2 regions of the Gordonibacter sp. genome follow, and region 1 is predicted to be linked to the other one. Evidence: predicted binding sites of a transcription regulator. Region 1 holds the regulator's gene; the other holds the start of a gene.
The links. Region 1 encodes LexA, which represses DNA repair genes until DNA is damaged. Its sites were predicted from a motif close to CNAACANNTGTTNG; they were not measured.
Positions count from the first base shown of each region.

Region 2: recA (recombinase RecA) is a predicted target of LexA. The motif match lies at 1,846-1,859, and genes of this name have one in related genera.

Region 1 covers NZ_JAVWUP010000090.1:4,808-10,321, forward strand. The annotation lists gene miaB (tRNA (N6-isopentenyl adenosine(37)-C2)-methylthiotransferase MiaB) at 1-86, shown strand, start outside; gene miaA (tRNA (adenosine(37)-N6)-dimethylallyltransferase MiaA) at 76-1,053, shown strand; gene hflX (GTPase HflX) at 1,300-2,613, shown strand; gene lexA (transcriptional repressor LexA) at 2,909-3,547, opposite strand; gene RR842_RS08925 (hypothetical protein) at 3,663-4,013, shown strand; gene RR842_RS08930 (ATP-binding cassette domain-containing protein) at 4,424-4,642, shown strand; gene nrdR (transcriptional regulator NrdR) at 4,815-5,261, shown strand; gene dut (dUTP diphosphatase) at 5,261-5,514, shown strand, end outside.
Region 2 covers NZ_JAVWUP010000019.1:27,011-32,227, reverse strand. The annotation lists gene RR842_RS03620 (RecX family transcriptional regulator) at 50-724, opposite strand; gene recA (recombinase RecA) at 735-1,793, opposite strand; gene pgsA (CDP-diacylglycerol--glycerol-3-phosphate 3-phosphatidyltransferase) at 2,384-3,679, opposite strand; gene rimO (30S ribosomal protein S12 methylthiotransferase RimO) at 3,688-5,001, opposite strand; gene RR842_RS03600 (YajQ family cyclic di-GMP-binding protein) at 5,014-5,217, opposite strand, start outside.

The DNA.
Region 1 (5,514 bases):
CGGGTATGGGAGCACTGACTGAGGCCGATAGGGAAGGACGAGGCCCTGCGGTTGCGGGTGGGGAAGCGTCGGTCGATGGACGCTGACGTTGTCTCTGCCGCCCTATTTCCCCTCGCTGCCCCTGTTGTCTGCGTCGTCGGACCGACGGCCTCAGGGAAGACCTCGCTTGCCCAAGAGCTTGCGCTTGCGCTCGATGGCGAGGTGGTAAGCGCCGACTCGATGCAGATATACCGAGGCATGGATATCGGCACGGGCAAGCTTCCCTGCAATGAGCGCCTGGTGCGCCATCATGGGTTCGATCTGGTAGATCCGGGCGAACCCTACTCTGCAGCCCTGTTCCAGGACTACGCACGTTCGTGTTTTTGTGCAATCGACGCACGAGGAAGGCGCTCGGTGCTCTGTGGCGGTACCGGCCTGTATGTCCGCGCGGCAATCGATGCCTACGAGTTCCCGGCTGGCGAGCAAAGAGGAAACGTCGTACGCGACCACTACGATACCCTTGCGCGCGAGCAGGGCGCAGATGCGCTCTGGAGCCTTCTGAAAACCCGCGATCCCGAAAGCGCCGCGCTGCTTCCCCCAGCCGATGTCAAGCGTGTCGTACGTGCCTTCGAGCTCCTGGAGGACGGCACCACGTATGCGGCGCAGCGCGCGAAGCTGGCAAGTATTCCGCAGTTGGTGCCCGCGATCTTCATTGGACTGGCAGTCGATCCCCTTGTTCTGAGAGCGCGTATCGACGCGCGGGTTGATGCTATGTTCGAAGCAGGTCTGGTCGACGAAGTAGAGCGTTTGCTGAAAGGCGGGTTCCGCAGCGGTATAACCGCCCCGCAGGCTATAGGGTACAAGGAGGTTGTGGCCGCGCTCGACGGAGAAACGTCGATGGACGAAGCGGCCCAGCGCATCAAAACAGCCACGCATCGCTATGCCAAGCGGCAGCGCACCTGGTTTCGCAAGGACATGCGCATCAACTGGATAGGTGCCGACTTTCCCGATGCCGCGTCTTTGACGGCTGAAGCCTTGGCTGCTGTTCGGAGTGCCGGGAAAAGAGAAGGGTAGTGTCGGGGCCACGACATGATGTGCGTAAAGAAAGCTTGTGCTACTATACGGGTATGCTGCTTTGGCTGCATACCCGTATAGTTTTCAGATAAGGAGCGAGTGCATGATGCCTTTAGCGTTTTTGTAACAGACGACGTTTTCTTGCAGCTCATGGCTGGCGACTAGCGCCGCCGCTGCACATGGCGCACGAGGGCACAAAAGTACCCTTGGCGTTCATTCGTTTGCATCTACGCGAAAGGAATCATTATGTCCGAATATGCCTCGGTCGTCACTCACGGACCTGCTACGAAAATCGAAGAACAGCGCGAACGTGCTGTATTGGTAGGCGTCGACCGACCGGGAGTTTCTTGGCCGCTTCCCTCGTCGCTGGCCGAACTCGAACGACTTGTCGACACAGCAGGAGCCGATGTCGTAGCCACGACTACGCAAAAACTCGATGCGCCGAACCCGCGGACGTTCGTGGGCAGCGGAAAAGCCGAGGAGATTGCACAGCTTGCCCGCGCGAATGCCGCCGATCTGGTCGTGTTCGACGACGAATTGACTCCTTCCCAGCAATCGAACCTCGAGAAGGTTGTAGGCAAAGAGGTCAAGGTTATCGACCGTACGGCCCTTATCTTGGATATCTTTGCCCTGCACGCCACCAGTAAGGAAGGGCGCCTGCAAGTAAGGCTTGCTCAGAGCCAGTATCTGCTGCCGCGTCTTCGGGGCATGTGGGCGCACCTCGCGTCGAACCGTATGGGCGGTGGCGTGGGTTCGCGGTTCGGCGAAGGCGAAAGCCAGCTTGAGGTCGACCGGCGCATGGTGCGCAAGCGCATTACGTCCATCAAGCGCGAGCTGGCGCATTTGGCGGACGTGCGGTCACTGCAGCGCGAAAGCCGCTATGCGAGCGGCATGTTCAAGGTTGCTCTTGCGGGTTATACGAACGCGGGAAAATCGAGCTTGCTTAACCGGTTAACCGATGCGGACGTACTCAGCTACGATCAGCTGTTCGCTACCCTCGATTCAACTACGCGCAAATTCGAGCTTCCAGAAGGCCGCGAGATAACTATTACCGATACGGTCGGATTTATCCAGAAGCTGCCTACCACGTTGATTGAGGCGTTCAAGTCGACACTCGACGAGATCACCGGCGCCGACTTGGTGCTACATGTGGTGGATGCCTCCTCCGACGAGCGCGAAGGGCAGATTGCTGCAGTAGAGGAGGTGCTCGGTCAGATCGGCGCCCAGGATATCGCGCGGGTTGAAGTGTTCAACAAATGCGACTTGCTGGATTCCGAACAGCTAGAGGCACTCAAAGCGCGCCATGCGCAAGCGGTGCTGGTTTCGGCGGCCACCGGAGCGGGGATCGAAAACCTCGTTGCACGTATTGCCCGAGTTGCTTCGGCGCGAGATGCCCATCTCGACGTGCTCATACCCTACCACCGCGGCGACCTGGTCTCCCTTGCGCACGAACGTTGCCATATCGTAAGCGAGGGCCACGAGGAGTCCGGCACGCATATCGTCATGCTCGCACCGCCTTCCTATGCAGGCCTGTTTCGCCCCTTCGCCGTCGAAGGCTGATGGCAAGAGAGCGACCTTAACAAGGAAGAGGGTGTTGCGGCGCGTACCTGGAAGCAACACACCTATGCAAAAGATGCACGGCCGGCAAAACCCTGAAATAGAGGCGATTGCGCATGAAGGGCCGTATCGGCAGCCGTGATAGCTGCCTATACGGTCCTTATGTTTGCTTATGCGACAGAAAGAGCTTCTTCCATAACTTCGATTGCCTCCACAAGTTCCGGTACAGCATGGCAATCATCTACCTGGAAGCAAAACAGAAGAGCAGCCTAACCGCGTCTCGCTTGCCCGTATAAGGCTAGAGGCGTCGAAACACCGCCACTACCTTGCCCGCAATGGAGCAGTCGCGCGTGATGATGGGGTCCATCGTCGAGTTTTCCGGCTGTAAGCGAATGTGGTCGGATTCTTTGTAGAAGCGCTTGACGGTGGCACCATCGTCAATGATGGCAACAACAATGTCGCCGTTATTCGCAACAGGCTGCTCCTTGACCACTACGTAATCGCCGTCGTTGATGCCGGCTTCAATCATGGAATCACCGCGTACCGAGAGCAAGAACGACGGAGCATCCCCCACGATATCGGTCGGCAAGGAGATCGTGTCGGTGATGTTTTCCTCAGCAAGAATAGGGGAGCCGGCAGCCACGTTCCCGACCAACGGAACGTTCACGACTTTATTGAAGCTAGGCTGGATGACGTTCGAAGGGCTTTCTGCCTCGCGGAGGGCATAGGCAAGTGCGATAGAGCGGGACTTCAGAGGATCGCGCTTGATCAAGCCCTTGTTCTCAAGCGCCTTGAGATGTACGTGCACGGTGGAGGGGGAGGACAGCCCGAGGCTTTGGCAAACCTCGCGCACCGTAGGACCGTAGCCCTTTTCGCGGATGCACTCCTCGATGCAGTCGAGCACCGCCTGTTGGCGTTTCGTCACTTTCTCGGGCATGCTCCGTCCTTTCTTAAATACGAACATATGTTTTAAAAACATATTGACATGAACCTTTGTTCGCTCTATTATATATGCGAACAAAGGTTCTACGCAAGAGCTAGGAGGCAGAAAGATGAAGAATTTCGATATGCAGTGCCCGGTCAGCGGTACGTCTGCTCTGCAGCCGGAATTCGAGCATGCGAGAGCGCATATCGGAACCATCATCGAGTTTCCCTCACATTACTCCTGTATCAGACGTACCGCATATGAGCGCTCGTCGTTCGGTATGCATGCTAAACCTGGTTATGCCGAAGCGATGAGAAACGACCGTCGAGGGTATTTGTTCGATCCCGAGATGACACGCAGCTTGCGCCATGGAAGCATCAGCGGAGTAGCGTATGGCCGCGTGAAGCCGTGGCAAGCCGCTCTGGTCGGCTGTGCGTTTTCGGCCTTCGCCTTTGCTAGCCTTCTTCTCGGCCTCTAACGGCCGTTGCCTAATCCACAGATGCTGCGTTTCTGTGGCTGCGGGGCGCCCCTGCCCACCCCAGGGGCGCTCGATCTTCCACGCGATTCCCTCGTTGTCTTCCCTATGCTAAACTCAGCGAGTAATCGCGTACGGCGAAGCGGTCTTTGGCTTGCTCCGTAGATGCGCATTCGCTTCAAACGGTTCTGGCAAATCCGTCCACTCAAAGGAGACAAGGAACATGAAGCAATAGCGAAAGCCTTCGGACACCCCCCATCTCGTTAGAATGTTACGCATCGGGTGCGCTTTCGTTATCGTATTCTCCTGTCTATCTGTCTATCTGTCTATCTGTCTATCTATCGCCGCTTTCTTTGATTTTGCTCGCGACAGCATGGTCGTACGGCCCGATGCCTCCCGAATGGAGGCTCTTTATGTCCATAACTGCGCACAAACTCTCTTATACCTACCCTGGTGCTGACTCTTCCGCACTCGACCAGGTGTCGCTCACCCTTGCTTCGGGCTGGACCGGGGTGATCAGGCCAAATGGAGCAGGGAAAAGCACTTTGTTGCAAATACTCTGCGGCCTCATCGAGCCGGAGGAGGGGAGTGTTTCGCCTCGCCTATACAGCTCGTTCTGCGCGTTGCTATAGGGAGGGTGCTGCTATAGCGAGCAGGGCGGAACAGGGGGGAGAGTTTCTTTCCTTCCCTTGCTTCGCCCTGCCAAGTGATAGCTGGCCGTAGTTTTTACATGAATAGCCGATGCTGATTGAACCACTATATCTGGTATGTTAGTCTGAACAAAATTCGAGCAAAGGAGCCTAAATGCGCTGTCCTGCCTGTGGCGACCCTGAATCCAAGGTCGTGGATTCGCGCCCTTCCGAAGACGATACGGCCATTCGCCGGCGTCGCGAATGCTTGAACTGCGGACGCCGCTTCACCACCTACGAACGTCTGGGAGACAACCCGCTCATCGTCGTTAAGACCGATGGCTCTTCGGAGGCATACGACCGACAAAAGCTCATGCGAGGACTGTTGACCGCTTGCGCTAAGCGCCCTATAGCCCCCGAGCAGATTGCGTCACTCATTGATGCCACCGAGACCGAGCTACGCAACGCGTCATGCAGCGAAATCAAATCAAAAGAATTGGGTGACCTGGTACTGGCAAAACTAGGAAGCCTTGATGAGGTGGCTTACGTTCGTTTCGCGAGCGTTTACAAAGACTTCCAAAATGTCGAAGAATTTGCTGTCGCACTCGAGGAGCTGCACTGATGGAGCGCTTGTCAGTACCCCTCAAGAACCTGGATCCAGAGCTTCCGGCGCCTCAGTGCGCCTATGCAGGCGACGGGGCTGTCGATCTGCGAGCGACTCGTGATGACATCCTGCAACCTTTCGAGCGCAAGCTTGTTCCCTGCGGCATCGCCGTGGCTATCCCTGTAGGATACGCAGGCTTCGTCCTGCCGCGCAGCGGGCTTGCTATCAAGCACGGCATCTCGCTGGTGAATGCCCCGGGGCTTATCGACAG
Region 2 (5,217 bases), on a different contig from region 1:
TAGCGGAAAGCATCGGCCGACTTATGCGACTTATGCGACACGCCAAGCGCTACCAGTCTGTCGGACAAGAACCCACTTGAGCAGATTCGCTCCAAAGCCTTGCCGCCGTAGTGGCTATGGAAGCCGAGAATCCCTTTTGAGCAAGACGGCGATAGGCAGCGTCGCGTTGGTTTTTCGCACGAGGGGGCTTGCGTTCGAGCAGTGCGAGGGCTCGCTCGATTTCACTCTCCTCCCCTGTCGAGAATTCGTCGGGCCAGCCGGAAACGGAGGACGGCTCGATGCCGAGCGAGGAGAGCTCTCGCTCGATTCCCTGCATTCCCTTACCTGCCGCCAAACGGCAACGCACAAGCACTTCGGCGAATCGGGCATCGTCCACAAGGCCGCATCCCAGCGCCCGGACGATAGCAGCCTCAGTCGCTGCTTCGGAAAAGCCGTCGCGCACGAGACGACGGCGCAGCTGCTCACTTGCCTGCTCGCGTACATTGCAGAGCCGCTCTATCTTGCGAAATGCGCGCAGACGCTCTCCGCGCTCGTCGGGCGCCTCGCAACTTCCCTCGTCCTCGGTGGTGCGGCGGTTCGTTTTGAACGAGCTGGCACCCTCGCTGCCACAAGGCCCCTTGCAGGTGCCGCCAGGCACGATATGGCCAGACAGCATCGGTGTGGGATTCTTCGCCTCGATAGCGGCTATCTGCGCACGCAAGTGCGCTTTGAGGGTATCGTCCATGTCGGATCTGCTACTTCTTCTTCGTGGGCTTCGCTACCGGAGACATGGCGTCGGCTTCGTCGGCCGTGCGCGTGATCACCGGTATCTCAAAGGCCTCGCGTACCTTCAGTTCCAGTTCATCACGTAGATCGGGGTTCTCCTTGAGCGTTTGCTTTGCCGCCTCGCGCCCTTGGCCGAGCCGCTCGTCACCGTAGGTGTACCAGGCGCCGCTCTTCTTTGCCACGCCGGCTTCGACAGCCATGTCAACGATGCAGCCTTCACGCGAGATTCCCTCGCCGTACATGAGGTCGAACTCCGCCTGCTTGAAGGGAGGGGCTACTTTGTTCTTCACCACTTTGGCGCGTACACGGTTGCCGACGATCTCGCCGTCTTTCTTGATGGAGTCGATGCGGCGGATGTCGATACGCACACTCGAGAAGAACTTGAGTGCGCGGCCACCTGTGGTCGTTTCGGGGTTGCCGAACATGACGCCGATCTTCTCGCGCAACTGGTTGATGAAAATGCAGGTGGTGTTCGATTTGGAAAGAGAGCCTGCCAGTTTGCGTAAGGCTTGCGACATTAACCGGGCCTGCAGGCCGACCGTCGTATCGCCGATCTCGCCCTCGATCTCGGCTCGGGGCACGAGCGCGGCTACCGAGTCGATGACGACGCAGTCGATAGCACCCGAACGTACCAGCATATCGCAGATCTCAAGCGCCTGCTCGCCAGTATCGGGCTGGGAGACCAGAACCTCGTCGATATCTACGCCTAAGCGTGCCGCATATACGGGGTCGAGAGCGTGCTCCGCGTCGATGAAGGCAGCAATACCGCCCATAGCCTGGGCTTCGGCTAGAATCTGAAGGGCAAGCGTCGTCTTGCCGCTCGATTCGGGCCCGTACACCTCGATGACGCGGCCGCGCGGTACTCCGCCGATACCGAGCGCCGCGTCAAGCGGTAGCGCTCCCGTAGGAATAACGCCGATGCTAAGGTTTTTGCCATCCTCGCCGAGCTTCATGATGGAGCCTTGCCCGAACTTGGATTCGATCTGGTCGGTCGTCAGCTTGAGCATCTTGGATTTTTCGTCGTTCATGGTCCTTCTCTTCTCGAGCGTGTACGGTTGAATTCCGTTGCTTACTATTATGCGTACAAATGTTTGTCTGTCAAGACAGGTTTAGCAATTTGCTAGGGAAAGCATACCTCCGCAACCTTACCGATCGATCGTAAAAGAGCCGTCAAAACACCGCAAAGATCCGACAGTTTTCCGACCAGACGACCGCCTGAAACCGAGCAGAATGCAAGCACGCTCCAAGCAAGAAGTTCTTCTTATCAATTGCAGCATAGGGTTAGAAGGCGATGTGTATTGCAGGGCGCAACAAAGAACATCGCCTCGCCTCATCCGTACACACCAGGGATAGGCGGATGTCAGAAAAACGGAAAGGATCAAGGATATACCTCCCGTGCGGACAGCGAGCCCCCTCGTCCGCACACAGGGGCTGCATGAAAAGCCCCTGTAGCCGAATAACGATCCACGAAAACGAATATCGACGACCGCATGGCCGCCGATATTCGTTTTGCGGTAATTTTGTGCAACCTCGGGGACTTTCGATACCGTCCCCCTTGGAAGCTGGCGGGGCATCGTTTCCCCTTGCATGGGAAATTGCGGCAAACGCAAAAGGATCTTTATGCTTTCAAGGCCTCGCCCATAAGCGCAAGTGCCGCCCGCACCGTTTGAAGGCGCACTTGGGTACGGTCACCTGCAAAGCAATACCGACGAGCAACCGTTTCCGCGCTATAAGCGAGTCCGATCCATACGGTGCCAACGGGCTTTCCCGGTTCGGCACCCCCCGGACCGGCGATGCCGGTAACCGCCACCACCACATCGGCGTCCAAGTCGCGCCGCGCTCCCTCGGCCATGCCCCGTGCCGTTTCCTCGCTTACGGCACCCGCGCGCTCCAGCGTCTTTCCGTCAACGCCCAGAAGCCCTTGCTTCACTTCGTTCACATAACTGACTACGGCCCCGCGCACCACTTCCGAGCTTCCCGGCACCTCGGTAAGCGTTGCCGCGATAAGGCCGCCTGTCAGGCTCTCTGCCGTACCGAGGGTCCGTCCTGCCGTGCGCGCCGCCTCGAGCACTTCCCGGGCAAGCCTGTTTAGCTCGTCGGGTGAGATAGCTGCAAGCTCCCCTTCGTCCAGCTGCCGTTGCGCATCAGCGACTGCCGCCTTATCGGCGCCCGCCCCCTCAAGCGCCCCTCTTTCGGTGCAAGAGTCGAGGGCGGGGTGCCCGCCCCTATCCTCGCCGGCGTCGGCTGCCGAGCTCTTCTTCCGTGCTCGTTTCGGCGCAAACCCGATCAAATGGCGCGCCTTGGCGATGTAGTCCAGCATGGACACCACCGTCAGCACAAGCGCAATGATCATGACTCCCCAGCTGAGAAGCCACATCCAATCGGAGAACGCAGCGTGCACGCTGCCTACCATGTAACTGTCTTTAATGGTGAACAGCACGATCGCGATCATCTGGAACACGGTCTTGAATTTACCGTACCAGCTGGCAGCGATAACTACGCCTTCGGTTGCCGCGACCATGCGCACGCCCGACACGATGAATTCGCGCGCCAGTATGACCAGGACGACCCAGCTGGGCAAGGCACCCAGCTCGACCAGCGCCAGCAAGGCCGCTGCTACGAGTATCTTGTCGGCAAGCGGGTCCATGAACTTGCCGAAGTCGGTCACTTCCCCACGGCTGCGCGCCAGATAGCCATCCAGCCAGTCAGTGCACGATATAACAATGAAGATACCAGCCGCGATAAGGCTCTTTGCACCGTTGAGGTCTTTCGGCAGGCCAAACCATTCGGGCCAGGGGCTGATAAGGGCTACGACAAACAGCGGCACCAGGCAGATGCGCACGAGTGTGACGACGTTAGCTGGCGTCCACAGCTTGTTTGCCGGTGTCGGCGTTATCTGTTCAGACGTTCGCATACGTCCTATCACGCACCTTCCATCTCGTAGAGCAGCGTGTCCCCGATAACCACGCGGCGGATCTCGCCGACCTCGCCCGACTCAAGGTAGGTCACGCCGTCCACCTCGGGGGCCTGGCACATGGCACGGCCGAACAGCTGCCCGTCTTCCTCGCGTCCTTCCACCAGCACGTCCAGAGTGCGCCCGATGCGTGCCGCCACACGCGGCGTGCAGACGGCATCCGACAGATCGCGCAAACGCTGTGCGCGATCGGCTTTCTCGTCGTCGTCCACTTGTTCAGCCAGGTCGTGTGCTCGCGTACCCTCTTCGCGCGAATAGGGAAACACGCCGATGTAGTCAAGGTCGGCCTCCTCCACGAACGTGCAGAGGTCCTCGAACTGCTCGTCGGTCTCGCCGGGAAAGCCGGCGATGAGCGTCGTGCGCAACGTTGCCTGTGGAATGCGCTGGCGCACCCGTGCGATCAGGTCGTTGAACTCTGCACCTGAGCCGGTGCGGTTCATGGCGCGCAAGATGCCGGCATCGGCGTGCTGGAACGGGATGTCGAAGTAGCTGCATACGTTGTCATGGGTAGCTACCGCGTCCAAAAGCTCGTCGGTGAGGCCTTCCGGCTGGATATACATGACACGGAACCACGTGTCCGCATGCTCTTCTGCCAAGGACGTCACAAGGACAGCCAGTGTCGAGGGATCGTCGAAGTCGGCACCCCAGCGTCCCGTGTCCTGCGCGATGAGCACGACCTCGCGGGCACCGCGCGCCACCAGATCGTCCACTTCAGCGCGCACTTCATCCAGCGGGAAGCTGCGATAGCGCCCCCGGATGTAGGGAATCGTGCAGTACGAGCAGAAGCGGTCGCAGCCGTCCGATATCTTGACGTAGGCCGACACTCCTGCCAGCTTGTCTTCCGCAGCAGGGCCGGCAACCCCTCCTTGGGACGGCGCTCCAATTACCTCGGCCAGCACCGCTGCGATATCGTCCTCACGCGAGCAGGGCACGAACGCCCCGGCCTCGGTCAACTCGGAGGCCAGCTCGTCACCGTAGCGAGCTGGCATGCAGCCGGCTACCACGAGCTTCGCCCTCCCTGATGCGACCTGGGGCAGATCGGCTGCGTCGAAGATAGCCTCGAGGCTCTCTTCGGTAGCCGCCTGTATGAACGAGCAGGTGTTCACTACAACCGCATCGGCATCTGCCGGGTCGTCTGCTAGTGCATAGCCCGCTTCGGCCACCCGTGCCCGCATGTGGGTCGTGTCCACTTCGTTTTTAGCGCACCCCAGGGTGATGAACGCTACTGACAGTCGAGCGAGATCCTGCGAAGCTGTATCCATGGTCCTCGCAGCCTAGCGGTAGTTCACGTATTGGAGCGGCTGACCGTAATCCTGGTCCTTCAGGAAGGCAATGACTTCCTGAAGCGCATCGCGCGAGGGGGCGCTCACCCGCAGCTTGTCGCCCTCGATCTGCACTTTGACCTTGATCTTCGTAGCCTTGATATCCTTGTTTATCTTACTGGCGATATCTTTTTCGATGCCTTCGACGACAGAGGC